3 regions of the Bacillus sp. Marseille-Q1617 genome follow, and region 3 is predicted to be linked to each of the others. Evidence: a T-box and tRNA genes for the amino acid it is inferred to sense, from the RefSeq annotation. Region 3 holds a T-box; the other regions hold tRNA genes.

Evidence for each region. A T-box is a leader RNA that pairs with one kind of tRNA and senses whether it is charged. The one in region 3 lies ahead of lysS (lysine--tRNA ligase), so its partner is inferred to be a tRNA-Lys.
Region 1: it has a tRNA-Lys gene. The T-box ahead of lysS (lysine--tRNA ligase) is inferred to sense a tRNA for this amino acid. The anticodon was not compared.
Region 2: it has a tRNA-Lys gene. The T-box ahead of lysS (lysine--tRNA ligase) is inferred to sense a tRNA for this amino acid. The anticodon was not compared.

The regions. Positions count from the first base shown of each region.
Region 1 is NZ_CAHJXM010000002.1:1,000,137-1,009,843, forward strand. Features, by position in the region: gene HWX64_RS16350 (DMT family transporter) at 1-838, shown strand, start outside; gene HWX64_RS16355 (GNAT family N-acetyltransferase) at 819-1,316, shown strand; gene HWX64_RS16360 (hypothetical protein) at 1,388-1,567, opposite strand; rRNA gene HWX64_RS16365 (16S ribosomal RNA) at 1,921-3,472, shown strand; rRNA gene HWX64_RS16370 (23S ribosomal RNA) at 3,785-6,720, shown strand; rRNA gene rrf (5S ribosomal RNA) at 6,869-6,985, shown strand; tRNA gene HWX64_RS16380 (tRNA-Val) at 6,998-7,073, shown strand; tRNA gene HWX64_RS16385 (tRNA-Thr) at 7,209-7,284, shown strand; tRNA gene HWX64_RS16390 (tRNA-Lys) at 7,309-7,384, shown strand; tRNA gene HWX64_RS16395 (tRNA-Leu) at 7,420-7,504, shown strand; tRNA gene HWX64_RS16400 (tRNA-Gly) at 7,510-7,584, shown strand; tRNA gene HWX64_RS16405 (tRNA-Leu) at 7,594-7,682, shown strand; tRNA gene HWX64_RS16410 (tRNA-Arg) at 7,749-7,825, shown strand; tRNA gene HWX64_RS16415 (tRNA-Pro) at 7,833-7,909, shown strand; tRNA gene HWX64_RS16420 (tRNA-Ala) at 7,918-7,993, shown strand; tRNA gene HWX64_RS16425 (tRNA-Met) at 8,108-8,184, shown strand; tRNA gene HWX64_RS16430 (tRNA-Ile) at 8,189-8,265, shown strand; tRNA gene HWX64_RS16435 (tRNA-Ser) at 8,283-8,375, shown strand; tRNA gene HWX64_RS16440 (tRNA-Met) at 8,551-8,624, shown strand; tRNA gene HWX64_RS16445 (tRNA-Asp) at 8,700-8,776, shown strand; tRNA gene HWX64_RS16450 (tRNA-Phe) at 8,937-9,012, shown strand; tRNA gene HWX64_RS16455 (tRNA-His) at 9,040-9,115, shown strand; tRNA gene HWX64_RS16460 (tRNA-Gly) at 9,124-9,197, shown strand; tRNA gene HWX64_RS16465 (tRNA-Ile) at 9,199-9,275, shown strand; tRNA gene HWX64_RS16470 (tRNA-Asn) at 9,285-9,359, shown strand; tRNA gene HWX64_RS16475 (tRNA-Ser) at 9,363-9,453, shown strand; tRNA gene HWX64_RS16480 (tRNA-Glu) at 9,458-9,529, shown strand.
Region 2 is NZ_CAHJXM010000001.1:143,007-152,713, forward strand. Features, by position in the region: gene HWX64_RS00790 (PP2C family protein-serine/threonine phosphatase) at 1-56, shown strand, start outside; gene HWX64_RS00795 (anti-sigma factor antagonist) at 136-471, shown strand; gene rsbW (anti-sigma B factor RsbW) at 471-938, shown strand; gene sigB (RNA polymerase sigma factor SigB) at 916-1,713, shown strand; gene HWX64_RS00810 (PP2C family serine/threonine-protein phosphatase) at 1,713-2,309, shown strand; gene HWX64_RS00815 (Tex family protein) at 2,399-4,555, shown strand; gene cmpA (cortex morphogenetic protein CmpA) at 4,727-4,846, opposite strand; gene HWX64_RS00825 (SprT family protein) at 4,991-5,458, shown strand; tRNA gene HWX64_RS00830 (tRNA-Asn) at 5,602-5,676, shown strand; tRNA gene HWX64_RS00835 (tRNA-Ser) at 5,684-5,774, shown strand; tRNA gene HWX64_RS00840 (tRNA-Glu) at 5,792-5,863, shown strand; tRNA gene HWX64_RS00845 (tRNA-Asp) at 5,998-6,074, shown strand; tRNA gene HWX64_RS00850 (tRNA-Gln) at 6,152-6,226, shown strand; tRNA gene HWX64_RS00855 (tRNA-Lys) at 6,231-6,306, shown strand; tRNA gene HWX64_RS00860 (tRNA-Leu) at 6,344-6,425, shown strand; tRNA gene HWX64_RS00865 (tRNA-Leu) at 6,494-6,579, shown strand; tRNA gene HWX64_RS00870 (tRNA-Arg) at 6,597-6,673, shown strand; tRNA gene HWX64_RS00875 (tRNA-Pro) at 6,729-6,805, shown strand; tRNA gene HWX64_RS00880 (tRNA-Gly) at 6,826-6,899, shown strand; rRNA gene HWX64_RS00885 (16S ribosomal RNA) at 7,007-8,558, shown strand; rRNA gene HWX64_RS00890 (23S ribosomal RNA) at 8,866-9,707, shown strand, end outside.
Region 3 is NZ_CAHJXM010000001.1:695,436-705,142, reverse strand. Features, by position in the region: gene HWX64_RS03470 (amylo-alpha-1,6-glucosidase) at 1-802, shown strand, start outside; gene lysS (lysine--tRNA ligase) at 968-2,428, opposite strand; T-box leader at 2,518-2,781, opposite strand; gene HWX64_RS03460 (UTRA domain-containing protein) at 2,880-3,599, opposite strand; gene HWX64_RS03455 (MBL fold metallo-hydrolase) at 3,806-4,573, opposite strand; gene HWX64_RS03450 (3-methyladenine DNA glycosylase) at 4,703-4,828, opposite strand; gene HWX64_RS03445 (hypothetical protein) at 5,586-6,044, opposite strand; gene HWX64_RS03440 (hypothetical protein) at 6,048-6,836, opposite strand; gene HWX64_RS03435 (SagB family peptide dehydrogenase) at 7,492-9,063, opposite strand; gene HWX64_RS03430 (TOMM precursor leader peptide-binding protein) at 9,085-9,707, opposite strand, start outside.

The DNA.
Region 1 (9,707 bases), on a different contig from region 3:
TCCGGCTGGTATTTTAGCGTTTTACAGACTCTTTTTCACAGTGCTTTTAATGTCCCCTGTATTTTTCTTAAAGTATGTGAAGGAACTCAAAGTTATTACACGGAGAGATTGGGTGTTTTCAATCATCGCGGGAATCTTTCTCGCTTTTCACTTCATCCTGTGGTTTGAGTCACTCAACTACACGTCCGTCGCCAGCTCGACGGTGCTTGTCACTCTTCAGCCGCTGTTTGCCTTTATCGGAGCTTATTTATTTTTTCAGGAAAAACTCACCGGGAAAGCAGTCATCTCTGCTCTCTTGGCAGTGACGGGAAGCATCATCATCAGCTGGGGAGATTTCAGGATCAGCGGAGAGGCCCTGTGGGGCGACATTCTAGCTTTGCTTGCCTGTGCATTAGTGACTGGATATCTTTTATTTGGACAAACGATCCGTAAACGGCTGTCTTTGGTCACATATACGTATTTGGTCTATGCGATCAGTGCGGTTGTACTTTTATTCTATGTACTTATCCGGGGGGAAAGTCTGGGACCTTATCCGAAAGAGGACTGGATTTACTTTCTTCTGCTGGCGATTGTTCCGACCCTTCTAGGGCATTCATTATTTAACTGGTCGTTAAAGTGGTTAAGTACTTCGACCATTTCAATGGCGATCCTGTTCGAGCCCATCGGGGCCTCTTTACTAGCCTATTGGCTGCTCTCGGAAAAAATACTTCTCACCCAAGTCATCGGCGGTATGATCATTATTCTGGGTGTAACCCTCTTTCTAATGGAAGAAAGAAAGATCAAGAAAATGGTTCGACAGGTGAACGAGGTGAAAAAGAATGAAGAATTACCATATTAGAAAAGCAGGGCTGCCTGACGCAGCTGGAATCGCAAATGTTCATATCAACAGCTGGAAAACGACCTATATAGATATTGTATCCGATGAGTACCTGGATTCCTTAACAGTAGAAGATAGGACAGTGAGATGGGATGGCATTCTCAAAGGTTCACATCAAACCTATGTGTGCGAACTGGATAATGGGGATATTGCCGGTTTCGTTTCTATAGGTAAAGAGCGTGAAAAGAAATATGAAGGTGAATTGTACGCCATATATTTATTGAAGGAATATCAGAGAAATGGAATCGGCAGCGACCTATTTTCATTTGCTATGAGTGCATTGAAATCTCAAGGCTGCTCCAACATGCTCGTTTGGGTGTTAAAAGATAACCCGTACAAGCACTTTTATTATTCATTTGAACCTGAAATCGTCAAAGAACAAAAGATTTCAATCGGCAGGGAGGAATATGACGAAGAGGGCTTATTGTTTTCATTGTAATGAAGGTCATGCAAAAAGACGCAGCTCAATGATGAGCTGCGTCTTCAATATTCTCCTTACCATTGCATTGGTTAGGAGAACGCATATGTAAAACTTGAAAAGACAAATGCCATAACTACTGAAAGAATAAATGTAAAGCCTCTGACGGGTTTCGTGCTTTCACTGATTTTCAACCCTGTTACATACGAATAAGCGAAAAGATAAATGGCCATAAAGTAAGAGAGGTATTGTGCTCCGTCTATAAGCGTCATGTCCTGGATCTCCTTTCAGGGAATGTCTATTCTTATGTTTATGAAACTGCACTTCAGGTAAGAACAAGAAAAAATGGACAAGGATTAAATTTTTTGTAAAAAATATATTGCAATAACATTAAACGCATGGTATATTAATAAACGTCGCTGATGCAGCAAACATCATTTCAAAAAAAGAAATTAAAAAAGTTGTTGACGCGAATGCATGAAACATGTTATATTAATAAAGTCGCTTCAAACGGAGCGCGAAACAAATTGAACCTTGAAAACTGAACAAAACAAGACAATACGTCAACGTTAATTCTAGATTTACCGCAACGATTGAATCGTTGCAACAAGAGCTATTCAAACTTTTATCGGAGAGTTTGATCCTGGCTCAGGACGAACGCTGGCGGCGTGCCTAATACATGCAAGTCGAGCGGATCAAAGGGAGCTTGCTCCCTGAGATCAGCGGCGGACGGGTGAGTAACACGTGGGTAACCTGCCTGTAAGACTGGGATAACTCCGGGAAACCGGGGCTAATACCGGATAACTCAGTTCCTCGCATGAGGAACTGTTGAAAGGTGGCTTTTCGCTACCACTTACAGATGGACCCGCGGCGCATTAGCTAGTTGGTGAGGTAACGGCTCACCAAGGCGACGATGCGTAGCCGACCTGAGAGGGTGATCGGCCACACTGGGACTGAGACACGGCCCAGACTCCTACGGGAGGCAGCAGTAGGGAATCTTCCGCAATGGACGAAAGTCTGACGGAGCAACGCCGCGTGAGTGAAGAAGGTTTTCGGATCGTAAAACTCTGTTGTTAGGGAAGAACAAGTGCCGTTCGAATAGGGCGGCGCCTTGACGGTACCTAACCAGAAAGCCACGGCTAACTACGTGCCAGCAGCCGCGGTAATACGTAGGTGGCAAGCGTTGTCCGGAATTATTGGGCGTAAAGCGCGCGCAGGTGGTTTCTTAAGTCTGATGTGAAAGCCCACGGCTCAACCGTGGAGGGTCATTGGAAACTGGGGAACTTGAGTGCAGAAGAGGAAAGTGGAATTCCAAGTGTAGCGGTGAAATGCGTAGATATTTGGAGGAACACCAGTGGCGAAGGCGACTTTCTGGTCTGTAACTGACACTGAGGCGCGAAAGCGTGGGGAGCAAACAGGATTAGATACCCTGGTAGTCCACGCCGTAAACGATGAGTGCTAAGTGTTAGAGGGTTTCCGCCCTTTAGTGCTGCAGCTAACGCATTAAGCACTCCGCCTGGGGAGTACGGTCGCAAGACTGAAACTCAAAGGAATTGACGGGGGCCCGCACAAGCGGTGGAGCATGTGGTTTAATTCGAAGCAACGCGAAGAACCTTACCAGGTCTTGACATCCTCTGACAACCCTAGAGATAGGGCTTTCCCCTTCGGGGGACAGAGTGACAGGTGGTGCATGGTTGTCGTCAGCTCGTGTCGTGAGATGTTGGGTTAAGTCCCGCAACGAGCGCAACCCTTGATCTTAGTTGCCAGCATTCAGTTGGGCACTCTAAGATGACTGCCGGTGACAAACCGGAGGAAGGTGGGGATGACGTCAAATCATCATGCCCCTTATGACCTGGGCTACACACGTGCTACAATGGACGGTACAAAGGGCAGCGAGACCGCGAGGTTTAGCCAATCCCATAAAACCGTTCTCAGTTCGGATTGCAGGCTGCAACTCGCCTGCATGAAGCTGGAATCGCTAGTAATCGCGGATCAGCATGCCGCGGTGAATACGTTCCCGGGCCTTGTACACACCGCCCGTCACACCACGAGAGTTTGTAACACCCGAAGTCGGTGAGGTAACCTTTTGGAGCCAGCCGCCTAAGGTGGGACAGATGATTGGGGTGAAGTCGTAACAAGGTAGCCGTATCGGAAGGTGCGGCTGGATCACCTCCTTTCTAAGGAATATTTTATGAAACGTTTGACAGTCGAAGTTTTGTTCAGTTTTGATGGTTTAATTTCCATCAAAATGATATTACTTGTTTTACAACAAGTAATTCTTATTTTCTTTGCGCTTGCGGCAAAGCTGATTCGAAGATTTTGTCTTCACCTCAGCGCAAGGCAGCACGAAGAGAACTCACTGATGCGATTCACGATGTGAAGCAAATCAGTAGCCTTGTTCTTTGAAAACTAGATAAAGATAAATTGATAGTCAAGAAATTACCGAGTATCGCCATTTTAGGTTTTAAACCTTATGTAACAACCAATTCGGTTAAGTTATGAAGGGCGCACGGTGGATGCCTTGGCACTAGGAGCCGACGAAGGACGGGACTAACACCGATATGCTTCGGGGAGCTGTAAGTGAGCTTTGATCCGGAGATTTCCGAATGGGGGAACCCATTGTTCGTAATGGAACAATATCCATATTTGAATACATAGAGTATGGAAGGCAGACCCAGGGAACTGAAACATCTAAGTACCTGGAGGAAGAGAAAGCAAATGCGATTCCCTGAGTAGCGGCGAGCGAAACGGGATGTAGCCCAAACCAAGAGGCTTGCCTCTTGGGGTTGTAGGACACTCTATACGGAGTTACAAAGGAACGGAGTAGACGAAGAAGTCTGGAAAGGCTCGTCAAAGAAGGTAACAACCCTGTAGTTGAAACTTCGTTCCCTCTTGAGTGGATCCTGAGTACGGCGGGACACGTGAAATCCCGTCGGAAGCTGGGAGGACCATCTCCCAAGGCTAAATACTCCCTAGTGACCGATAGTGAACCAGTACCGTGAGGGAAAGGTGAAAAGCACCCCGGAAGGGGAGTGAAAGAGAACCTGAAACCGTGTGCCTACAAGTAGTCAGAGCCCGTTAACGGGTGATGGCGTGCCTTTTGTAGAATGAACCGGCGAGTTACGATCCCATGCAAGGTTAAGTCGATGAGACGGAGCCGCAGCGAAAGCGAGTCTGAACAGGGCGAATGAGTATGTGGTCGTAGACCCGAAACCAGGTGATCTACCCATGTCCAGGATGAAGTCCAGGTAACACTGGATGGAGGTCCGAACCCACGCACGTTGAAAAGTGCGGGGATGAGGTGTGGGTAGCGGAGAAATTCCAATCGAACTTGGAGATAGCTGGTTCTCTCCGAAATAGCTTTAGGGCTAGCCTCATGTGTAAGAGTCTTGGAGGTAGAGCACTGTTTGGACTAGGGGCCCTCATCGGGTTACCGAATTCAGACAAACTCCGAATGCCAAAGACTTATCCATGGGAGTCAGACTGCGAGTGATAAGATCCGTAGTCGAAAGGGAAACAGCCCAGACCACCAGCTAAGGTCCCAAAGTATACGTTAAGTGGAAAAGGATGTGGAGTTGCTTAGACAACCAGGATGTTGGCTTAGAAGCAGCCACCATTTAAAGAGTGCGTAATAGCTCACTGGTCGAGTGACTCTGCGCCGAAAATGTACCGGGGCTAAACGTATCACCGAAGCTGTGGATTGACACCTCTAGGTGTCAGTGGTAGGAGAGCGTTCTAAGGACAGTGAAGTCAGACCGTAAGGACTGGTGGAGTGCTTAGAAGTGAGAATGCCGGTATGAGTAGCGAAAGATGGGTGAGAATCCCATCCACCGAATGCCTAAGGTTTCCTGAGGAAGGCTCGTCCGCTCAGGGTTAGTCGGGACCTAAGTCGAGGCCGATAGGCGTAGACGATGGACAACAGGTTGATATTCCTGTACCACCTCTTTTCCGTTTGAGCAATGGGGGGACGCAGGAGGATAGGGTAAGCGCACTGCTGGATATGTGCGTCTAAGCAGTTAGGCTGATGATGAGGCAAATCCCATCATCGTGAAGGCTGAGCTGTGACAGCGAGCGAATTATAGTAGCGAAGTTCCTGATTCCACACTGCCAAGAAAAGCCTCTAGCGAGGAAAAAGGTGCCCGTACCGCAAACCGACACAGGTAGGCGAGGAGAGAATCCTAAGGTGAGCGAGAGAACTCTCGTTAAGGAACTCGGCAAAATGACCCCGTAACTTCGGGAGAAGGGGTGCTCTTTGAGGTGCATAGCCTCGAAGAGCCGCAGTGAATAGGCCCAGGCGACTGTTTAGCAAAAACACAGGTCTCTGCGAAGCCGTAAGGCGAAGTATAGGGGCTGACGCCTGCCCGGTGCTGGAAGGTTAAGAGGAGTGCTTAGCGCAAGCGAAGGTGCGAATCGAAGCCCCAGTAAACGGCGGCCGTAACTATAACGGTCCTAAGGTAGCGAAATTCCTTGTCGGGTAAGTTCCGACCCGCACGAAAGGCGTAACGATCTGGGCACTGTCTCAACGAGAGACTCGGTGAAATTATAGTACCTGTGAAGATGCAGGTTACCCGCGACAGGACGGAAAGACCCCGTGGAGCTTTACTGTAGCCTGATATTGAATTTTGGTACAGCTTGTACAGGATAGGTAGGAGCCTTGGAAGCCGGAGCGCCAGCTTCGGTGGAGGCGTTGGTGGGATACTACCCTGGCTGTATTGAAATTCTAACCCGCGCCCCTTATCGGGGTGGGAGACAGTGTCAGGTGGGCAGTTTGACTGGGGCGGTCGCCTCCTAAAGAGTAACGGAGGCGCCCAAAGGTTCCCTCAGAATGGTTGGAAATCATTCGCAGAGTGTAAAGGCACAAGGGAGCTTGACTGCGAGACCTACAAGTCGAGCAGGGACGAAAGTCGGGCTTAGTGATCCGGTGGTTCCGCATGGAAGGGCCATCGCTCAACGGATAAAAGCTACCCCGGGGATAACAGGCTTATCTCCCCCAAGAGTCCACATCGACGGGGAGGTTTGGCACCTCGATGTCGGCTCATCGCATCCTGGGGCTGTAGTCGGTCCCAAGGGTTGGGCTGTTCGCCCATTAAAGCGGTACGCGAGCTGGGTTCAGAACGTCGTGAGACAGTTCGGTCCCTATCCGTCGTGGGCGCAGGAAATTTGAGAGGAGCTGTCCTTAGTACGAGAGGACCGGGATGGACGCACCGCTGGTGTACCAGTTGTCTTGCCAAAGGCATCGCTGGGTAGCTATGTGCGGAAGGGATAAGTGCTGAAAGCATCTAAGCATGAAGCCCCCCTCGAGATGAGATTTCCCATCACTTTATGTGAGTAAGATCCCTGGAAGATGACCAGGTAGATAGGTCAGAGGTGGAAGCATGGTGACATGTGGAGCTGACTGATACTAATCGATCGAGGACTTAACCACAAAGAGTCATTTTTAAATGAACAACGGCAATACCGGTATTCTTGACATCAATCCTTTATCTAGTTTTCAGGGGATAAATTTTAAATTAATACTTGAAATTATCTCTGAAAAAGATATAATAATACTTGTCCTTTAAAAAGGATAACAGTCTGGTGACTATGGCGAAGAGGTCACACCCGTTCCCATGCCGAACACGGAAGTTAAGCTCTTCAGCGCCGATGGTAGTTGGGGGCTCTCCCCCTGTGAGAGTAGGACGTCGCCAGGCGATTTATATTTTGGAGGATTAGCTCAGCTGGGAGAGCATCTGCCTTACAAGCAGAGGGTCGGCGGTTCGATCCCGTCATCCTCCACCATAGATTTTTACGAAGCGTGAGCGGAGTAAAAGATCTTTCCTTCCTTTACTAAGAGCGAAGGAAAAAACGTCCTTAATTTCTACAATGTATTCAATGCTGAGTATATTGGACGAGTATTGCAAAACAACTTTACACGCCGGTGTAGCTCAACTGGTAGAGCAACTGACTTGTAATCAGTAGGTTGGGGGTTCAAGTCCTCTTGCCGGCACCACTTCGGTTTTACTCATTTTTATATGAGCCATTAGCTCAGTTGGTAGAGCATCTGACTTTTAATCAGAGGGTCGAAGGTTCGAGTCCTTCATGGCTCACCATTTGATGTTTGCAAAAGGCAAATGTCTCATTACATGCGGGTGTGGCGGAATTGGCAGACGCACCAGACTTAGGATCTGGCGCCGCAAGGCGTGGGGGTTCAAGTCCCTTCACCCGCACCATATTTGCGGAAGTAGTTCAGTGGTAGAACACCACCTTGCCAAGGTGGGGGTCGCGGGTTCGAATCCCGTCTTCCGCTCCAAAGATTTTTGCCGGGGTGGCGGAACTGGCAGACGCACAGGACTTAAAATCCTGCGGTAGGTGACTACCGTACCGGTTCGATTCCGGTCCTCGGCACCAAAGATTTTTGCTCTGGCAAAAGATATTTCCTTAATTTGCGGAAGCAAACATTCTTAATTATATTAAGCGCCCGTAGCTCAATTGGATAGAGCGTTTGACTACGGATCAAAAGGTTAGGGGTTCGACTCCTCTCGGGCGCGCCATCTATATCGGGAAGTAGCTCAGCTTGGTAGAGCACTTGGTTTGGGACCAAGGGGTCGCAGGTTCGAATCCTGTCTTCCCGACCACTTTAGATGGGGCCTTAGCTCAGCTGGGAGAGCGCCTGCTTTGCACGCAGGAGGTCAGCGGTTCGATCCCGCTAGGCTCCACCAAAGATTTTTGCTTCAGCAAAATATCTTACCTTTTACGCAGCGTAAGCGGAGTAAAATAATCTTCAATGTATTTGCTTCAGCAAAACATCTGAAAATTTCATTAAAATGTTTCTTGGCGGTGTAGCTCAGCTGGCTAGAGCGTACGGTTCATACCCGTGAGGTCGGGGGTTCGATCCCCTCCGCCGCTACCAATACGGACCTTTAGCTCAGTTGGTTAGAGCAGACGGCTCATAACCGTCCGGTCGTAGGTTCGAGTCCTACAAGGTCCACCATTCACATTTTAAAACACGGAGGAATACCCAAGTCCGGCTGAAGGGATCGGTCTTGAAAACCGACAGGGGTGTTAAAGCCCGCGGGGGTTCGAATCCCTCTTCCTCCGCCATATTTATTTTTTTACCCTTATTATCGTCGCGGGGTGGAGCACGTCCGAATAATCTTCGGAGCTTGCACATCAGCGCACCGACTGAGCAGCAGCTTGAATAAGCTTACTGAAGTCGGGGTGGTTCTAACGGATCTGTATTCGTAGGATCACAACTTATTTAAACGTTTATTATCGTCGCGGGGTGGAGCAGTTCGGTAGCTCGTCGGGCTCATAACCCGAAGGTCGCAGGTTCAAATCCTGTCCCCGCAATACCATTTTTGTTAAAGCAAATAGTAATCTAAGGGGTAACCGATGGATGAATATTTTGCTGGCGCAAAAATTCTTGGTCTGGTAGTTCAGTTGGTTAGAATGCCTGCCTGTCACGCAGGAGGTCGCGGGTTCGAGTCCCGTCCAGACCGCCACTAATTACATAGTGTGGCTTAGTAGCTCAGTTGGTAGAGCACGGTGAATAAGCTTCATCGAATAAACATCAGCGTACAGCTTGAGCAGCATCTTGAATAATCTTTCTGAAAGCTGGACGATGGACTATCACACTCTATGATTAGGAATTTTACATATGATGGCTCAGTAGCTCAGTTGGTAGAGCAATGGACTGAAAATCCATGTGTCGGCGGTTCGATTCCGTCCTGAGCCACCATTTTTCATTTATATCATACTTTTCATGGCGATTGTGGCGAAGTGGTTAACGCACCGGATTGTGGTTCCGGCATTCGTGGGTTCGATTCCCATCAGTCGCCCCATATATTTTGCGGGTGTAGTTTAATGGTAAAACCTCAGCCTTCCAAGCTGATGTCGTGGGTTCGATTCCCATCACCCGCTCCAAGGGCCTATAGCTCAGCTGGTTAGAGCGCACGCCTGATAAGCGTGAGGTCGGTGGTTCGAGTCCACTTAGGCCCACCATCTTAATATTCCGCAGTAGCTCAGTGGTAGAGCTATCGGCTGTTAACCGATCGGTCGCAAGTTCGAATCTTGCCTGCGGAGCCATATGGAGAAGTACTCAAGTGGCTGAAGAGGCGCCCCTGCTAAGGGTGTAGGTCGGGCAACCGGCGCGAGGGTTCAAATCCCTCCTTCTCCGCCATTAAGGCCCGTTGGTCAAGCGGTTAAGACACCGCCCTTTCACGGCGGTAACACGGGTTCGAATCCCGTACGGGTCATTCTGAAAGACTATCTAATCGATAGTCTTTTTTATTTTATATGTAAGTAATCATCGCTCAAAAGCAGCTGCCATGCTTGAATCCTTGGAGGGATTTCAAGTTCATTCCCGAGCGTGCCTTATAAATAAGAAGAGTAGAAACGCCCTGTGAATTTCCATAGGGCGTTTCTTTTTGTGAA
Region 2 (9,707 bases), 550 kb from region 3:
AGGACTTTGAACTGCGAGATGACTTCACCCTTATTATTATAAAAAGAATTTCCTAAAACTTGTTTATCTTACATCGCAATAGGGTAAACGAATAGAGACTTTATTATAATGCTCTTAAAAAAAGGTGGTCGTTTTATGAACTTGTCAATAGATATGCAAGAGAAAGAGAACGAATTATTTGTAAAAGTAGCTGGAGAAATTGATGCATATACAGCACCTAAACTTAAAGAAACTCTTCTTCCTTCTGCCGAAGCTGAAAGTGATAAAGATATCGTTGTAGACCTTTCAGAGGTTTCCTATATGGACAGTACAGGACTGGGTGTCTTTGTAGGGTTATTCAAGACCATTAACGCACGCGGCGGTCAGCTCAAACTGGTTGGTTTATCTGATCGTCTGCAAAGATTGTTTGATATTACAGGTTTAGGGGATATTATGAATATAAATTCCAAGGTAGAAGGTGGAGTTGAATGATGCAAGCTTTTGATTACATCGAGATGAAAATTCCTGCAAAGCCTGAATACGTAGGGGTTATTCGTCTGACGCTGTCAGGGATATCCAGTCGTATGGGCTTTGATTATGATGCGATAGAGGACCTGAAGATTGCAACAAGTGAAGCAATCACGAACGCTGTTCAGCATGCCTACAAAGGTGATGACGGTGAAGTGGTTGTGGGTTTTGCTCTATATGAGGACCGTTTAGAGGTAATGGTAGCGGATCACGGGGAGAGCTTTGATTTTAAAACGATCCGAAGTGCCGTTGGTCCTTATCATGCCGACCATTCCGTAGAATTCCTTAGAGAAGGTGGGTTAGGACTTTACCTTATTGAGAGCCTTATGGATGACGTGAAGGTTCATCATAAAGAGGGAGTGACGGTCTTTATGACCAAATTCCTATCAGGAGAGCAGGTGGAGAGGGATGAAAAAACTATCTCAACCTAATCAGCAGGATCAAAAAGAAAAAGTTCTTCAATGGATCAAAAATTATCAGGAGCATCAGGATGATGAAGCTCAAAGTCAGCTTATCCTGCACTACCAGAATCTTGTGGAATCCATTGCCAGAAAGTACTCAAAAGGCAGGTCTTTCCATGAGGATATCATCCAAGTAGGGATGATAGGCTTACTGGGAGCCATCCGACGGTACGACGAATCATTCGGAAGGTCCTTTGAAGCATTTGCCATTCCGACCATCATCGGGGAAATCAAGCGTTTCCTTCGTGATAAAACTTGGAGTGTTCATGTTCCTCGCAGAATCAAAGAGCTTGGCCCGAAGATTAAATCAACTGTAGAAGAGCTGACAAACAAATTAGAACGTTCTCCGCAAGTTCATGAAATTGCTGAATATCTTGAAGTAAGTGAAGAAGAAGTATTGGAAGCAATGGAAATGGGCAGAAGTTACCAAGCCCTCTCAGTGGATCACTCAATCGAAGCGGATTCTGAAGGAAGTACCGTTACCATATTGGATATTGTAGGGAATCAGGATGAAGGGTTTGAGAAAGTAAATCAGCGCCTTGTCCTTGAGAAAGTGCTGCACGTTCTTTCGGATAGAGAGAAATCGATCATTCAATATACGTATCTGGAAAACTTAAGTCAGAAAGAAGCTGGTGAAAAACTTGGGATTTCACAAATGCATGTATCCCGTTTGCAGCGCAGAGCTATAAAGAAACTGCGTGAAGCTATCCAGGAAGAGGCTTTTGATTCGGAGAGTCATTATTAATGGGTTATTTTCAACAAAATGAAATTGAGTTGTATGCAGAACAAGTTTCAAAAAATGGAAACCCATATTGTGGAGACAGTTATTATTACGTCTCTACGAATGACTACTTTGTCTGTGTTTTAGCCGATGGTTTGGGAAGCGGAAAATATGCATATGAATCATCGCATGTAGTAGTGGAAATCGTGGAAGAAAATCATCATGAAGATGTGGAAACCCTTATGGCCCTTTGCAATAACGCGCTTCAAAGGAAACGTGGAGCTGCAGTGGCCATTATTAAAGCGTATTACCACTCAAAGGAATTCGTATACAGCTGTGTGGGAAATATCCGGTTCTACATGTATTCACCAGAAGGGAAGATTACATACCCTTTGCCGGTGACAGGTTACCTATCCGGTAGACCCCAAAAGTATCAGACTAAGCGTTATACGTATGAATCTAACTCGAGGTTTCTGCTGCATTCAGATGGATTAAATATTTCAGGTGTTAAGTCGGTCCTTCAAAGATATCCGACTTTGCACAGTACCATGCATGATATTCAATCATTGGTCGATGAAACCGCTGATGATACCACATATATAGTAGGAAGCTTGCTCTAGACTTGGGGTAAGCTTTCTTTTTTTGCCTTTTCATATGGTAAACTTAAGGAGAACCCTTTTAGATGGAGGTCGTGAAATTGACTGTAACAATGATGAATCAAGAAAATCTGCTGCAAATCGTGGCAAAGAAAGTAAATGTCTCTCTTAAAAACGTAAAAAATGTTATTTCATTATTAGAAGAAGGTAACACCGTACCGTTCATCGCCCGTTATCGAAAGGAACAAACGGGAGCATTAGATGAAGTCCAGATCAAAGATATAATGGAGCAATGGAACTACCTGCAAAATCTCGAACAGAGAAAAGAAGAAGTCCACAGACTGATAGATGAACAAGGCAAACTGACAGATGAATTGTCCCAAGCGATCAAAAAAGCTGACAAATTGCAAAAGGTAGAGGACTTATATCGACCTTATAAACAAAAGCGACGGACGAAAGCAACTGTAGCCAAAGAAAAAGGGTTGGAACCATTAGCTGAGTGGATCATGACTTTTCCAGCAGCGGCAGATGTGGAAAAGGAAGCGGCACGCTATATATCTGAAGAAAAAGAAGTGTCTTCTGCAGAAGAAGCGCTTGCGGGTGCAAAGGACATCATAGCCGAGTATATATCCGATGATGCGGCTTTTCGAGAATACATAAGAAATCAAACCTTCCGAAAGGGTGTTATAGAGACGAAGGTGAAAAATGAAGAGAAAGATGAGAAAAACGTCTTTGAGATGTACTACGAGTACAGAGAGCCGGTAAGTAAAGTCGTCCCGCACCGTGTGCTCGCGATGAATAGAGGGGAAAAAGAGGATATCATCAAAGTGAATATCCAGCCGGATGGAGATTCCATTATTCACTATTTACAAAGACAAGTGATTAAAAATGTACACTCTCCAGTGGTAACTGTGGTGAAAGAAGCGATTGAGGATGGCTATAAGCGGTTAATCCAGCCCTCTGTAGAAAGGGAAATCCGTAATGAGCTGACAGATAAGGCCGAAAATCAAGCCATTCATATCTTCTCGGAAAATCTCAGAAAGCTGCTGCTGCAGCCACCTATGAAAGGGAAAATGGTTCTTGGAGTAGACCCTGCATACAGGACCGGATGTAAGCTTGCCGTGATCGACGAAACGGGCAAGATGCTTGAGGTGAGTGTCATCTATCCGCATCCACCTAAATCTCAAAAGGCTGCTTCAGAAGAAGTGATGAAAAAGATGATCGATCAACATTCGATAGAGGTCGTGGCAATTGGAAACGGTACAGCTTCCAGGGAAACGGAGCAATTCGTGGCAGATGTCCTGAAAAGTATTGATAATGAAATCTTCTATCTGATCGTGAATGAGGCAGGGGCAAGTGTATATTCCGCATCGGACGTAGCCAGAGAAGAGTTTCCTTCTCTTCAGGTAGAGGAAAGAAGTGCTGTATCCATTGCCAGAAGATTGCAGGATCCACTTGCGGAACTGGTGAAAATCGATCCGAAATCTGTAGGTGTAGGACAATACCAACACGATGTCTCCCAGAAAAAATTGAACGAGTCATTGACGTTTGTGGTAGAGACTGCCGTTAACCAAGTAGGGGTAAACGTGAATACAGCTTCTTCTTCATTACTGCAATATGTGGCAGGCCTTTCAAAAACGGTAGCGAATAATATCGTAAAAAAGAGAGAAGAAGAGGGTAAATTCAAGTCCAGGGCGCAATTAAAGAAAATCCCTAGACTCGGTGCCAAAACATATGAACAAAGTATAGGCTTCCTTCGCATCATGGAAGGAAATGAACTCCTTGACCGGACGCCCATTCATCCGGATAACTACGGAGATGTAAAAAAGCTTCTTTCCAAAACCGGATTCAGTGAAGAAGCAATCGGAAGTGATGATCTAAAGCAGGCAATCAATCAATTGAACCTCGAGGAAGTATCTGAAGAACTGGGGATTGGTAAGTTAACACTGAAGGATATTATTGATGCCTTGATCCGCCCTGGTAGAGATCCGCGTGACGAATTCCCTAAACCACTTCTGAAAAAAGATGTATTGAAGCTGGAGGATCTAAAAGAAGGAATGGAACTGCAAGGAACCGTCCGGAATGTAGTCGATTTTGGTGCGTTTATCGATGTTGGCGTGAAGCAGGATGGACTCGTCCATATCTCTAAGCTCAAACAAGGCTTCGTCAAACACCCGCTTGATGTTGTGTCGGTTGGAGACGTGGTAACCGTTTGGGTTGACAGTGTCGATGTGAAAAAGGGCAGAGTTGCGTTAACGATGATTCAGTAATTGAATAGAATAAGCTCAATAAATAAAAGCTGACTTGAAGATAACGATCAAGTCAGCTTTTTGTCGAGCTCCGGCGGCTAGAGGCTAGAGTTCATAAGCCAAGCATACCCAAAAGGCAAAAAACGCCTTTCCGGCTGACTTATCGAATGAGAGGCCTGGGCATTTCGATTATTATTGTTGAGGGAAGTTTTTCTTCCTATAAAAATTCCAGCATTGATTAAGAAGTTTAATCTGATATCGATTCTTCTCAAGATATGCCTTCCTCATCTGATTAACGAGCCAGTTTGGCATAAGGTACCCTCCTTATTCCAATCTCCAGAAAACATTCTTGAAACGACAGCCGGTGTCTATTCTTTCAGGATGTTATATAATCTATGTGTATGCTTCAAACGATTGTCCTGTGCTGGAAAACGAGTAAAGGTAAGGAGAATGAGGATGACAAACGAAGAGCTGCAAACCCTGGTAGAAGAAATTTCACTTCAATATTTTCATAAACCATTTCAGCATAAAGCTTATTTCAACCCCAGGCTCAGGACGACTGGCGGAAGGTACATGCTTGGGAGCCACAATATAGATATTAACGAGAAATACTTGAAGGAACATGGGGTATCGGAATTGATTGGCATTATCAAACATGAACTCTGCCATTATCACCTTCATATTGAAGGAAAGGGATACAAGCATAGAGACGCGGACTTCAAAAATCTTCTTCATAAAGTCGGGGCCCCTAGACACTGCACCGCGTTATCAACCCCAAAACGGGCCCGGAGAATACTGATTTATTCCTGTTCAAAATGCAATCTGACATTCAAGAGGAAAAGAAGGATCGATACAAAAAAATATGTATGCGGACGATGTAAAGGGAAGCTTATTTTTCGTGAAGAACTAAAGCAGGGTTCCTAGCTGCCGGTCAACCCAAACAGGGTAAGAAAAAAGGGATAACACAGTTAAAAAACTCTATGAAAAATAGTTGACAAGAAGCGGCTGAGTCATTATAATCGAAAGAGTCGATAAGACATTTTACAAAGCGTTAGAATACTTCACGTTCCGCAGTAGCTCAGTGGTAGAGCTATCGGCTGTTAACCGATCGGTCGCAGGTTCGAATCCTGCCTGCGGAGCCATTTTTATGGAGAAGTACTCAAGTGGCTGAAGAGGCGCCCCTGCTAAGGGTGTAGGTCGGGCAACTGGCGCGAGGGTTCAAATCCCTCCTTCTCCGCCATTATATTTTATTATCCTGGCCCGTTGGTCAAGCGGTTAAGACACCGCCCTTTCACGGCGGTAACACGGGTTCGAATCCCGTACGGGTCATTTTTTTATTTTTATTTCAAAATTGAATGTGAGATAAACGCACCGTTTTGTGGTGAGGTTGTTTCGCAGAAACAATTTAAGGTAAGTTATTTCGCTCTCGCAAGTTAATGACAGTTATTAAAGCAAAAAACTTTGGTCCGGTAGTTCAGTTGGTTAGAATGCCTGCCTGTCACGCAGGAGGTCGCGGGTTCGAGTCCCGTCCGGACCGCCAGAATATTTTTTAGAAAAGTGGTTGACGACCACGAGGTGGACATGTTATTATATAAACCTCGTCACTTTTCGAGGCATTGGGCTATAGCCAAGCGGTAAGGCATCGCACTTTGACTGCGACATGCGTTGGTTCGAATCCAGCTAGCCCAGCCATTATGAGCCATTAGCTCAGTTGGTAGAGCATCTGACTTTTAATCAGAGGGTCGAAGGTTCGAGTCCTTCATGGCTCACCAAAGATTTTTGCGACAGCAAAATATCTTTCATTTACATGCGGGTGTGGCGGAATTGGCAGACGCACCAGACTTAGGATCTGGCGCCGCAAGGCGTGGGGGTTCAAGTCCCTTCACCCGCATTATTATTTTTAAAAAACTGTTGACACAGCAGTGAATCCTAGTTATAATAGTGTTTGTCGCTTTAAACGCGGTCGTGGCGGAATGGCAGACGCGCTAGGTTGAGGGCCTAGTGGGGGCAACCCCGTGGAGGTTCAAGTCCTCTCGGCCGCACCAAAAGGATCTAACATACTGCGCCCGTAGCTCAATTGGATAGAGCGTTTGACTACGGATCAAAAGGTTAGGGGTTCGACTCCTCTCGGGCGCGCCACTAATTCTTCTACAAGCGAGTATGAAAGAATGAAAAGAACTAAATGCTTCTGAAACGGGAAGTAGCTCAGCTTGGTAGAGCACTTGGTTTGGGACCAAGGGGTCGCAGGTTCGAATCCTGTCTTCCCGACCATCACAATACATATTATATATGCGGGTGTAGTTTAATGGTAAAACCTCAGCCTTCCAAGCTGATGTCGTGGGTTCGATTCCCATCACCCGCTCCAATTTAACCATTTGAACCTTGAAAACTGAACAAAACAAGACAATACGTCAACGTTAATTCTAGATTTACCGTAACGAATATCGTTACAAAAAAGAGCTATTCAAACTTTTATCGGAGAGTTTGATCCTGGCTCAGGACGAACGCTGGCGGCGTGCCTAATACATGCAAGTCGAGCGGATCAAAGGGAGCTTGCTCCCTGAGATCAGCGGCGGACGGGTGAGTAACACGTGGGTAACCTGCCTGTAAGACTGGGATAACTCCGGGAAACCGGGGCTAATACCGGATAACTCAGTTCCTCGCATGAGGAACTGTTGAAAGGTGGCTTTTTGCTACCACTTACAGATGGACCCGCGGCGCATTAGCTAGTTGGTGAGGTAACGGCTCACCAAGGCGACGATGCGTAGCCGACCTGAGAGGGTGATCGGCCACACTGGGACTGAGACACGGCCCAGACTCCTACGGGAGGCAGCAGTAGGGAATCTTCCGCAATGGACGAAAGTCTGACGGAGCAACGCCGCGTGAGTGAAGAAGGTTTTCGGATCGTAAAACTCTGTTGTTAGGGAAGAACAAGTGCCGTTCGAATAGGGCGGCGCCTTGACGGTACCTAACCAGAAAGCCACGGCTAACTACGTGCCAGCAGCCGCGGTAATACGTAGGTGGCAAGCGTTGTCCGGAATTATTGGGCGTAAAGCGCGCGCAGGTGGTTTCTTAAGTCTGATGTGAAAGCCCACGGCTCAACCGTGGAGGGTCATTGGAAACTGGGGAACTTGAGTGCAGAAGAGGAAAGTGGAATTCCAAGTGTAGCGGTGAAATGCGTAGATATTTGGAGGAACACCAGTGGCGAAGGCGACTTTCTGGTCTGTAACTGACACTGAGGCGCGAAAGCGTGGGGAGCAAACAGGATTAGATACCCTGGTAGTCCACGCCGTAAACGATGAGTGCTAAGTGTTAGAGGGTTTCCGCCCTTTAGTGCTGCAGCTAACGCATTAAGCACTCCGCCTGGGGAGTACGGTCGCAAGACTGAAACTCAAAGGAATTGACGGGGGCCCGCACAAGCGGTGGAGCATGTGGTTTAATTCGAAGCAACGCGAAGAACCTTACCAGGTCTTGACATCCTCTGACAACCCTAGAGATAGGGCTTTCCCCTTCGGGGGACAGAGTGACAGGTGGTGCATGGTTGTCGTCAGCTCGTGTCGTGAGATGTTGGGTTAAGTCCCGCAACGAGCGCAACCCTTGATCTTAGTTGCCAGCATTCAGTTGGGCACTCTAAGATGACTGCCGGTGACAAACCGGAGGAAGGTGGGGATGACGTCAAATCATCATGCCCCTTATGACCTGGGCTACACACGTGCTACAATGGACGGTACAAAGGGCAGCGAGACCGCGAGGTTTAGCCAATCCCATAAAACCGTTCTCAGTTCGGATTGCAGGCTGCAACTCGCCTGCATGAAGCTGGAATCGCTAGTAATCGCGGATCAGCATGCCGCGGTGAATACGTTCCCGGGCCTTGTACACACCGCCCGTCACACCACGAGAGTTTGTAACACCCGAAGTCGGTGAGGTAACCTTTTGGAGCCAGCCGCCTAAGGTGGGACAGATGATTGGGGTGAAGTCGTAACAAGGTAGCCGTATCGGAAGGTGCGGCTGGATCACCTCCTTTCTAAGGAATATATATGAAACGTTTGACAGTCGAAGTTTTGTTCAGTTTTGATGGTTCAACCATCAAAATGATATTACTTGTTTCACAACAAGTAATTCTTATTTTCTTTGCGCTTGCGGCAAAGCTGATTCGAAGATGTTGTCTTCACCTCAGCGCAAGGCAGCACGAAGGAAATTCACTGATGTGTTTCACGATGTGAAGCAAATCAGTAGCCTTGTTCTTTGAAAACTAGATAAAGATAAATTGATAGTCAAGAAATTACCGAGTATCGCCATTTTAGGTTTTAACACCTTGTAACAACCAATTCGGTTAAGTTATGAAGGGCGCACGGTGGATGCCTTGGCACTAGGAGCCGACGAAGGACGGGACTAACACCGATATGCTTCGGGGAGCTGTAAGTGAGCTTTGATCCGGAGATTTCCGAATGGGGGAACCCATTGTTCGTAATGGAACAATATCCATACTTGAATACATAGAGTATGGAAGGCAGACCCAGGGAACTGAAACATCTAAGTACCTGGAGGAAGAGAAAGCAAATGCGATTCCCTGAGTAGCGGCGAGCGAAACGGGATGTAGCCCAAACCAAGAGGCTTGCCTCTTGGGGTTGTAGGACACTCTATACGGAGTTACAAAGGAACGGAGTAGACGAAGAAGTCTGGAAAGGCTCGTCAAAGAAGGTAACAACCCTGTAGTTGAAACTTCGTTCCCTCTTGAGTGGATCCTGAGTACGGCGGGACACGTGAAATCCCGTCGGAAGCTGGGAGGACCATCTCCCAAGGCTAAATACTCCCTAGTGACCGATAGTGAACCAGTACCGTGAGGGAAAGGTGAAAAGCACCCCGGAAGGGGAGTGAAAGAGAACCTGAAACCGTGTGCCTACAAGTAGTCAGAGCCCGTTAACGGGTGATGGCGTGCCTTTTGTAGAATGAACCGGCGAGTTACGATCCCATGCAAGGTTAAGTCGATGAGACGGAGCCGCAGCGAAAGCGAGTCTGAATAGGGCGAATGAGTATGTGGTCGTAGACCCGAAACCAGGTGATCTACCCATGTCCAGGATGAAGTCCAGGTAACACTGGATGGAGGTCCGAACCCACGCACGTTGAAAAGTGCGGGGATGAGGTGTGGGTAGCGGAGAAATTCCAATCGAAC
Region 3 (9,707 bases):
CTCCAAGCCGCCGGTGCAAGGTTTGTTCGTCCTGAAGATGATGGAAAAGATGACCCTCTCCACCGAACAGCTGGAGACCATTTTTTCACAGATTAAGAGACACGTAGAATTCTATCTTCACTACAAAGACTTCAACCGCGACGGCATCTGCGAATACCATCACGGCAATGACTCCGGCCAGGACAACAGCACCGTGTTCAGGGATGCCGACATCATCGATTCACCCGACCTGACAGCGTTCCTGATCAAGTCGATGGACATGCTCGCAGTCGTAGCAGGAAAACTGGGCCGGTCAGAAGACCAAGCTCACTGGGAAAAAGAAACGGACAGATACACAGAGAAATTCTGCGAATACTTCCTAGTCGACGACCTGCCCGTCGCCCGCTTCACAAGGGACGGCAAAGCGATTGAAAGCGAAGGATATCTGCCGCTGGTTTCCATCATCCTTTCCGATAAACTGCCGGAAGCCGCCCGCAGAAAAATGATCGACACACTGAAGAGCGACCGCTATCTTACCAAATGGGGAATTGCTTCGGAAGCCATCGACAGTCCTCTCTATGAAGAGGATGCCTACTGGCGCGGTCCAATATGGGCCCCGACCACCCTTCTGTTCGTGGAAGCATTTGAAGAATGCGGGGAACATGAACTGGCGAAAGAGGTAGCCTGGAAATTCCTTGACCTTTGCAAGCATGGCGGATTTGCGGAGAACTTCCATGCTGAGACAGGCGAAGGATTACGAGATCTTGCGCACACATGGACCTCGAGTGTGTTTATTCATTTGGCTGGGAAGCTGGCTGGATAGTTAAGGTCTATTTTGAACGTTATTTAGACAAAGAAAACCCCAGAATCTTTTGGTTCTGGGGTTTTCTTTGTCTTATTCCATTCTATCCCCCTTTAACGGAGTGAAGTATTGTATGATCAATTAGCTAGTATTATTCAGAGGCATATTCGCTTATATACAGTGCCGTTATAACTTTTTAGTCAAAGGGAATAATGTACATTCTTTAATTGTATCGCTGTCCGTTAGTACCATTAATAACCTTTCAATTCCAAATCCCCATCCGGAAATAGGAGGCATCCCATATTCCATAGCTGTTAAATAATCTTCATCCATCTCCATAGCTTCTGAATCCCCATTACTTTTTAGAATGGCTTGAGCTTCCAGCCTTTTTCTTTGTTCAACCGGATCAACAAGTTCAGAATAAGCATTAATAATTTCGGCACCATTTACGACTAATTGGAAACGATCGGTAAGAGTTTGATCCTCATCATTCGCTCTGGCGAGTGGGGATAAATCAATAGGGTGCTGAATTAAAAATGTTGGTTTTACAAGTTGAGGCCGGCACGTTTTTTTATACAGTAAATCAATGAAGTTACCTCTCCCTAAAGAATTAATTTCAGTATGATCCAGTTCAATATTTCTTCTTTTCGTTTCCTGGTATAGATCTTTTACATCAGGATAAAGGTTTATATCTATTCCTGTTTCTTTGTGAATTATATCCCTGAAGGAGATCACTTCCCATTCAAGTGAAAAATCAATCGTTTGTCCTTTTAATGTAATCGTTGTGGTATGAAAAGTTTCCCTTAAAATAAACAATACCATCTCGCGCATTAATTTCATTGTATCTTCATAATTCCAGTATGCTGCGTAACCTTCGACCATTGTAAATTCTTGAAGATGTTGAGGGCTTATCCCTTCATTCCTAAAGCATTTTGCCAATTCAAATACTTTCGTAAAACCACCTACGATTAACCTTTTCAAATAAGTTTCCGGAGCAATCCGTAAGTTTAATTCAGTATCTAATGAATGATGATAGGTCCTGAAAGGTTTCGCAATGGCACCTGATGAAGTATGCTGCAACACTGGCGTTTCTACTTCCAGGAATTCTTGGTCTTCAAAAAACCTGCGAATCGCCCGGACCATTTTGCTCCTGGACAGTAATCGATTTTGTGTCTCTTTTGTCATCATTAAATCTAAGTAACGCTGTCTATATCGAAGTTCAATATTGCTTAAGCCGTGCCATTTTTCTGGAAGGCTCCGCAATGCTTTCCCAAGAAAAACATAGCTTTCGATTCGTAATGTTTTTTCTTGCGTCCTGGTAGTATACATTCGACCTGTCACGCCAATAAAATCTCCTATATCTACTACATCATTAAATTGCTTAAACAGCAGCTGACCAACCTCATCCCTTTTTAAAAGTAGTTGTAAACTGCCTTGAATGTTTGAAATGGTTATGAAAATTAATTTGTTGAAGTTTCTAATACTCATGATCCTACCCGCCACTCGGACACCAGAAGTACCGTCTTCAAGCTGAGAGGCTTCAAAAAGTTCATAATTAGTGGAAAACCTTTCTGGGTATACTGAAATTCCATTAGATCTTAATGTCTCTAACTTCTCCATTCTGCCCTCTGTTTGTTCATTACTCATACATATCACTCCATTCTTTTAGTTTTTTATAAATCATTGGATTGTTCCTTTTAAACAACAAAAAAACTCCCACCCCCAAGATTATTCATCTTGAGGACGGGAGTTATATCTCCGTGGTACCACCTCAGTTTATTGATATGTCACCATATCAACCTCTTCGGGTACGGCAATTTTATGTTTGATTATACCCTATCTCTATAACGGGAGATCCCGTCGCCGCATCATTAAGAAAATTCTTAAATCCGCACGAAGCTCCAAGTCTTTTTTCATTAAGATTATTATTACTCCTTTTCACCAGCCGGAGCTCTCTGAAAATAATGAATCAAAATTACTCTTCTCTTCATAGCCAATTGTTTCATATAGAAAATTAAGAATATTTTACAATGAATAAATTGGCAAGTCAAATTCAATGATGAAATTACTATTTGGGGCTAAAGCGCCTTCGCTTTTCTTACTTCCGCTGTGTCTGATCAAAGAAAACAAAATTCCCAGGCGTATGACGCGACTGGGTACGCTCGAACATGACACCATCCGAATTGAAGATATGGCTCGTCACCACCACCACGCTGTTGAAACCATCCAGATTCAAATACGTCTCATCAGCTTCCGTCGTACGTTCCACCACCATCTTCCGCTTGGCGGTGACCGCACGCTGATCAAGTTCCCGGTCCAGATACTCATAAATCGAATCCTCCGCGATCTCGACCGTCAGCCCCTTCACCACATCTTTCCTGAAATAGTTGTGGTCCATGATGACAGGATTTCCTTCAAGGTAACGGACACGCTTCAGATGATACACCTCAACCCCGGCCGGAATCAGGGTAAGCGCATGAAGCTCGTCATCCACCGTCAGCTCCTCAAACACTATCACCTTCGTCTCATGTTTTTTATGATTCCGCCGGGCAAACTCCTTGAACGACTCCGTCTCCCCGAACATATACTCATTCTGCTTGAAATCCTGATAAATGACACGCACACCCTGGCCGTGTTTCGTCTGGACATACCCGTCGCTCACCAGATTCCCGATCGCGCGCCGCACCGTATTCCGCGAGCACTCATACTCCTTTACCAGCGTATTCTCCGAAGGCAGCAGCTGCTGATATTCATACATATTCTGTTCAATTTTATGTTTTAGGTCTTCATAGATTTCTATGTATTTCGTTTTTGGCATGGTTGCCTCCTGTCCTGCACTGTTCTTCTTATTGAGATAGTATCATAAGTTGGCGGGAAGGTGGACCTGAAGCCTGATATTATTATGCTATTTCTTCTCTTCAATCAAGAAGCACGGTGTATGAGTCGCCTAAAAAGGTGAAGCCCCTCCCTGATTCAGAAGAGCTTCACCTTTTATAAAAAAACAACTGTTGAGGACGCGCGAACTTAAATCAAACCCTCGATACTCTTATTCAATTCATCCGCCGTCATCGGCATGCCATGGCCGCTGAGAAGAAGATCCGGCTTCATGTTCAAGATGATTTTCATAGACTGGACAGCTAAATCCTCATCTTGGGTCAGATAATCCGGTGGACCGTCAAGTTCCTTTTTTTGAGTGAGTACATGGGCTATTGATTCCTGTTTTACAGTAATTAGTGCATCGCCTGCGATAAGGACCCTGCTGTCGTGATGATAAAACGAGACGTGTCCCGGTGTGTGCCCCGGCGTATGGATCCATTGCCATCCAGGCAGGTGGGGCAGTTGATGATCATCTGAATAGGAATGAATCTTCCCAGTTATGTCAATCCCCTCATGTGGGAAAAGCATAGGAGACAGCTTCACAACCATGCCTCTGCCTGCCTTCGGGTCAGGTGTAGGATAATCAAGCTCACCTGTTAAATACGGAAACTCTTCCCTATGAGCATAGACAGGCACATCCCAAACGCTGATCAGCTTTTCAAGGCTGCCGATATGGTCAAAGTGACCGTGTGTCAGGTAGATGGCTTCCGGTCGCGCACCCTTTCCGTAAAGCTTCTCTGCCTGTTCCATGATCTCGTCTGCGGACTTTGGCATGCCCGCATCAATCAGCACCCATCGGTTGTAATCACCAATAAAAAAAAGATTGACTACCTGATTGGTGTATTGATGAATCCCGGGTGCCGGTTCAATCAGTTGGCCTGATTTTACTGACGTGACAGGGATCTTCTTGTCCATTGTCCATTCCTCCTTTTCAAGGATTTACAACCTGGGGAATTCTCTGAGTTAGACAAATCCCTCCTGATCAGATGATGTTACCTATCAGGAGGGATTTAGTGATTCGTACTATCGTTCAAATCCGGAAAGTTATTTGTCGGTCTTTTCATTCTTGCTGTGTGCAGGCTTGTCCGTATCACGCTGGGGATCAATATCCTGGCCTTCCTCTTTCTTTTTTTGCTGTTCAACTGAGTCCTTGTCCTTTTTTTCACTCATATTATAACCTCCGTTTCATCAGATGTTATTCCTCTATGGATATGACTTACGTATGCAGAATCCGAACTTTCCACCTTACCTTCGTACTGGAGTTCTTGCTGATGGCTAATCAAAACTCTCCTTGAAGTGTTTTGGCATTCTATTCGGCGTTTTCCCTCTAAACAGCTAATAAAACAAAAATTGGCAAACCAATATAAAAGAGTATAATATTACTATTATTTTGGGCTCACATGAAAACTGAGGGACGGTTCCAATCTAATTTTGGGTGAGTTCTTGTATGAGGAGCGTGGGGGAGGACTCTTGTTATCTTAAAAAAAACGGAAGGGTAGAGCAGGGAACCATTTCCGTTCCATCGAAAGTAATATTTGGGGACAAGCAGGCACCATACCTCACCCCGGGGTCTCCAGCACAAAGTGGAAACCCTTTATTATCGCAAACATTGTGGTCGCTCTTTTCAACTCCTACATAGCCGAACCTTTCTTCGTGAAAATAAAAATTTATGAGTTAACCAATTGGAAATACACTTATTCCGTACCAATCTATATTCTCAAAGCAATGGTTATTAAGTTCCTGCTTGAAAAGGTACTATTAAAAAAAGAAGGAAATAGCTAAAAAGGTATTTTTTCAAAAGCTAAAATTTCATGCTTATTGGCACTTTTGTTGACAGCGATAATACAAAAGAGACTCGTCAATTGACGAGTCTCTTGTTCTGTATATAGTAAAGTCAACCGTGCCTACCATTCTCTGGTTAACGTCATCACTTCACTTTTGCCACTCCCAACGCATAATGCTTGAACAATATATTTTCTACCAACTCTCCCTTTGACTCTTCACAGTCGACGATCATGATGATTTCAGAATGAAAGCCTTTCAACAATCTTCTTTTCTTTTTCAACACTTTTTCCGTAAAGAGGCGAATAGCAAAGCCACTCAAAAATCCGGAGGCTGCACCAATCAGTCCCCAATAGATCGGCCCCCACTCCAACTCAAATCCAATACTTGCCCCGATGACGGCAAATGCAGTCGCAAGTGCGGCTCCTACATCAATTAAAGAAGTTCCATCAGAGCGATGGATATCATCGAATACCTTACGTTCCTCCGTCATGTTATCCAAAGGGACGATAAATATATCTTGCTGAGCAATTCCCTTTTTCTCCAGCGTCGCCACAGCCATTTCTATATGAACCGTATGTTCAAATGTTGAGAAGAGTTGCATGGTCTACTCCACCTTCTGCCCCTTACGAATCTTAAATGATGGAGATTGGTACCTCTCCACAAAATATTTACGTTGTACTTTGTCATATAATTTATTGTTTTCAATGGTATTACTATATGAATCAAAAACAGCAAACCCATACAGAGAAGGGAAAAATAATAACCAATCAGATTTAACTACTGCTGTTGCCAGCTTTATCTCCCCTAAAAACAATAGCGAAATGGCTTCCAATCCATGAGAATAATAAAAGAAGAGCACCGTCCAAATAATGACGAAAAAGGCCGTAACGATCCTGTGTATGTAAAGCTGTCCCAATCCTGGTATAAATGCTGACCAAAGGACAGCCATGACTGGATTTCTCTTATCCAAGTAATTAATTTCAAGTGCCCCTATACTAAAAGAATTAATCTTATGTTCTTCACGATCAGCTAACACATAGATTTTATTCAGATCAACTGTAGTACGATAACTATCCCAAATAGCGAATATATATACTGGTATGTATATCAGCAGCCAGCGTGTATCCAGGACTTCTTTCGCCAATTCAATTTCTCCTTGAAAAGAATAAATCATTGCAGTATTCACATTTGCTTGTAAATTTACGAGAACCTCCCAAATGAATAAGACAAATCCCCTGAGATATTTCGATAACAGAAGGTGGCCGAAGCCGGGGAATGCCGCACTCCACCAAGCAATGATGTAGGGGTTTCTAAGATGAATCTGTGTGGTTCCAAGAAGGCTTACGTGAGCCCTGTACCTCCTAGCCGTGTTGTCATTCGTATAATTGTCCATTTTTCACCTTTATGAAGAGAATTTTCTTATCAGTTCTTCCCAAATGGACGTTTTTTATACTGCTTGTTACAGGTCTACCGAGGTGACCAGGGACGGTTCTCTTACTCCCGATGTAAGAGAATCCCTCCTTAGGCTAAGCTATTCTTTAAAGATTTTTCGACAAGTTGCATGAATATCGAGAAAAGTGGTTTGAAAAATCAAAATGTTGCACGTAAATCTAGAAAGTAGCATGTATTTTTAAAATGTTGCTTGAAAAAGGTTTAAAGTGGATGAATTGCTTGATTTGCAGCAATAAGAACCGGTTCATCGGTCCTCAAATCCCCCTTTGACTGGCTCTGTTACGATTTATGCTGAATTTTCAGGATTTATGCTGAAATATTTTGATTTATGCTGAAAAAAATGAGTTTATGCTGACTTTTAGAGATTTATGCTGAATTATTTCACTTTATGCTGACTTTTACAGAAATAGCCAATTCTGGACAGTGGTAGTCCCCATTTTACTCATCTACATAATTTGCCTAAGCGTCAGCCGGTAAGGATTCTGCCAGTGTAAAACAAAAAGGTAGAACGGGACCCGCCCCCGCTCTACCTCCGAAACCCTTTGGGACAGGTACCCCATCTCCAAAAGCCACTACCTCTCCACCCATACTCTAACCTAACTCAACAAACTTCCCCTCATCCATCCCCGCTCCCGAAAAGGTCCGACCGGGACTTGGATCAAGGTAGTCTTCCCCTCTGAATCCAGATTATAAATCCCATCCGTCAACGTCGTATCAAATCCAAGAAGCGGGTGTCCGCCAAATCCATAAGCAGAAGCTGCCAAAAGCAGCCGCTGTACAAGCATGCCGGCTTCCATCTGCATGATCCTGTAGCCCCTGTATCCCAGGGTGTCTTTATCGTAATCTTTATTCCCAATGATATGGAGGCACATCGGCACCTGAAGCAAGTTTACGTTATCCAGTGACAGCCCTGACTGCAGCTGAAGCCGATAATCCCCTGTGCCGACTTCCCGCAATGAATGGCGGCCGCTGTCATATGCGTATGCGCCATCCGGAATGCCTTCTACGTTATAAAAGCAGCCCCAAATTGAAACACGGGGTTCTCTGTCGCTAAAAACATCGTCTATGTCACTTCGAAAAGAGTATGACTGAGTTGCAGCCTTCAATAAAGACCCCAGCGCCTCCTGACTGACCTTATCCATGGCAAAATCCATTTCCGGTGAATGTCTATTTTTGCATGCGGAAGCAAAATCAAACGCCAGTGCCTCGACCTCAGGGAGCAGGATTTCTTTTTCACCGCCCCTAACCCGCGGTTGTCTCCCAAGCCTCCGGAAATCACCTATACAATCTATCTTAGAAGCTTCATTCACCTCTAGTAACATCGGAAACTCCCTAATCCTGTCAGACCGTTCATAGTTTTCTACCGAAATAGCGGGCAGCTCCCGGCATAATTCCTCACCGGTTAATTCCCGGCCCATCCCCGATCCAGCCCAATTCGTAACATCAGCCGAAAGCAGGATGACGCTATAGACATTCTCCTCTTCCTCATCCAGTCCAAGCAAATGGTTGACCCCTGAATCCAGAAATTGAACATACACCCCCGACTGAAACCCAAATCTTTTAGAGGTTTCCAGCAGCTGTCCCATCAGGACGCCGGCATCCAGTGCCTGCAGCCTGTAGGAAAAGTTATTGTATTTGAAAAAGTTTTTCCAGAATCGTGTGGAGACAAAGACTGTGCCGAAACAGGATGAGATGTCACAGCGATTGCCGAGTGCCCGTTCCACGTACGAATCGAAATTCCCTTCCCGAAGTAAGTCGAGGCGATGACGGGCGGCATCATAATGGTAGACTCCATGGGGCAGATCATCCAACTTCAGATAGATATAGAGTTCATTCGGATACAGCGCCCCGCCGGATGGTGCAAACCGCCGGTAAGATTGGATGGGGTAAGACTCCTCTTCCCCGGAATCACCCCCATCCACCGACTGGCTTACCCCTGTGATGCCATAGACATACCAGAGAAAATGACCGATCCTTTCTACATCGGGTTTGGCCGGCAACTGGCTCCCGGTGAGTGACAGCGGTACTTCTAGAGACAATGGCATCGACTGCAGTCCCCGGTAAAGCTTATAAGAAAGGGGCGCATCCTCCCAGTCCGCTTCCCAGTTCGGCTGATTGGCACGCTCGATATTAAATTGCAGATTGTGCAGGAATTCTTCCAGCGTCATCCTCCTCACCTCCTGGGTATCCTAAGGAAACGGATGCGGTTTTTGATTAAGTTCTTCAAATGTCAACGGCCGGTCGTCGTATCCCAGTTCCGCCGGGACGTTCAGGACCCGCTCAAGTCCTGTCAGACGGGTAAGATGCTGCCCGAATGTCATCGGAAGCATGCCGGGGATCAAGACTTTCACACAGTGCAGACCGTTCTTCTCAAGTTCCGGAGCGGTTTGGTCAACGACAATGACATCAAGGTTCTCGCTTCGGAATGATTCCAAAATATCCTTCAGGTCATCCGTAAGATCGGTATGATCAGACGTCCATTTGAACTCTTCCTGGAAACTTCTCAATGGCCTGCTGTCATTCAGTAAAAACCCTAACCGTTCTTCCGCCTGCGGCAATCCATACAGCATGCCATGATCATCCATCTGCGTCACGAGGGAATCATCGTGAAGCATTTTTTCAAATTTCTCCCTGTTCTTTTCCAGTTTTTCATCAAGATTCAGCATCATCCCGGCGAGTTCCTGGATCGCGCTTTTTGCCGCCTTTACAGGATCCAGATGGGCACCTGCCGCGAGGATCAGATTCAAGCCTGAATCCTTCCTGTTTTTGGCGATTGCAAAGACGCTCGGGATCCTGTGCTCCATGGTGGCGT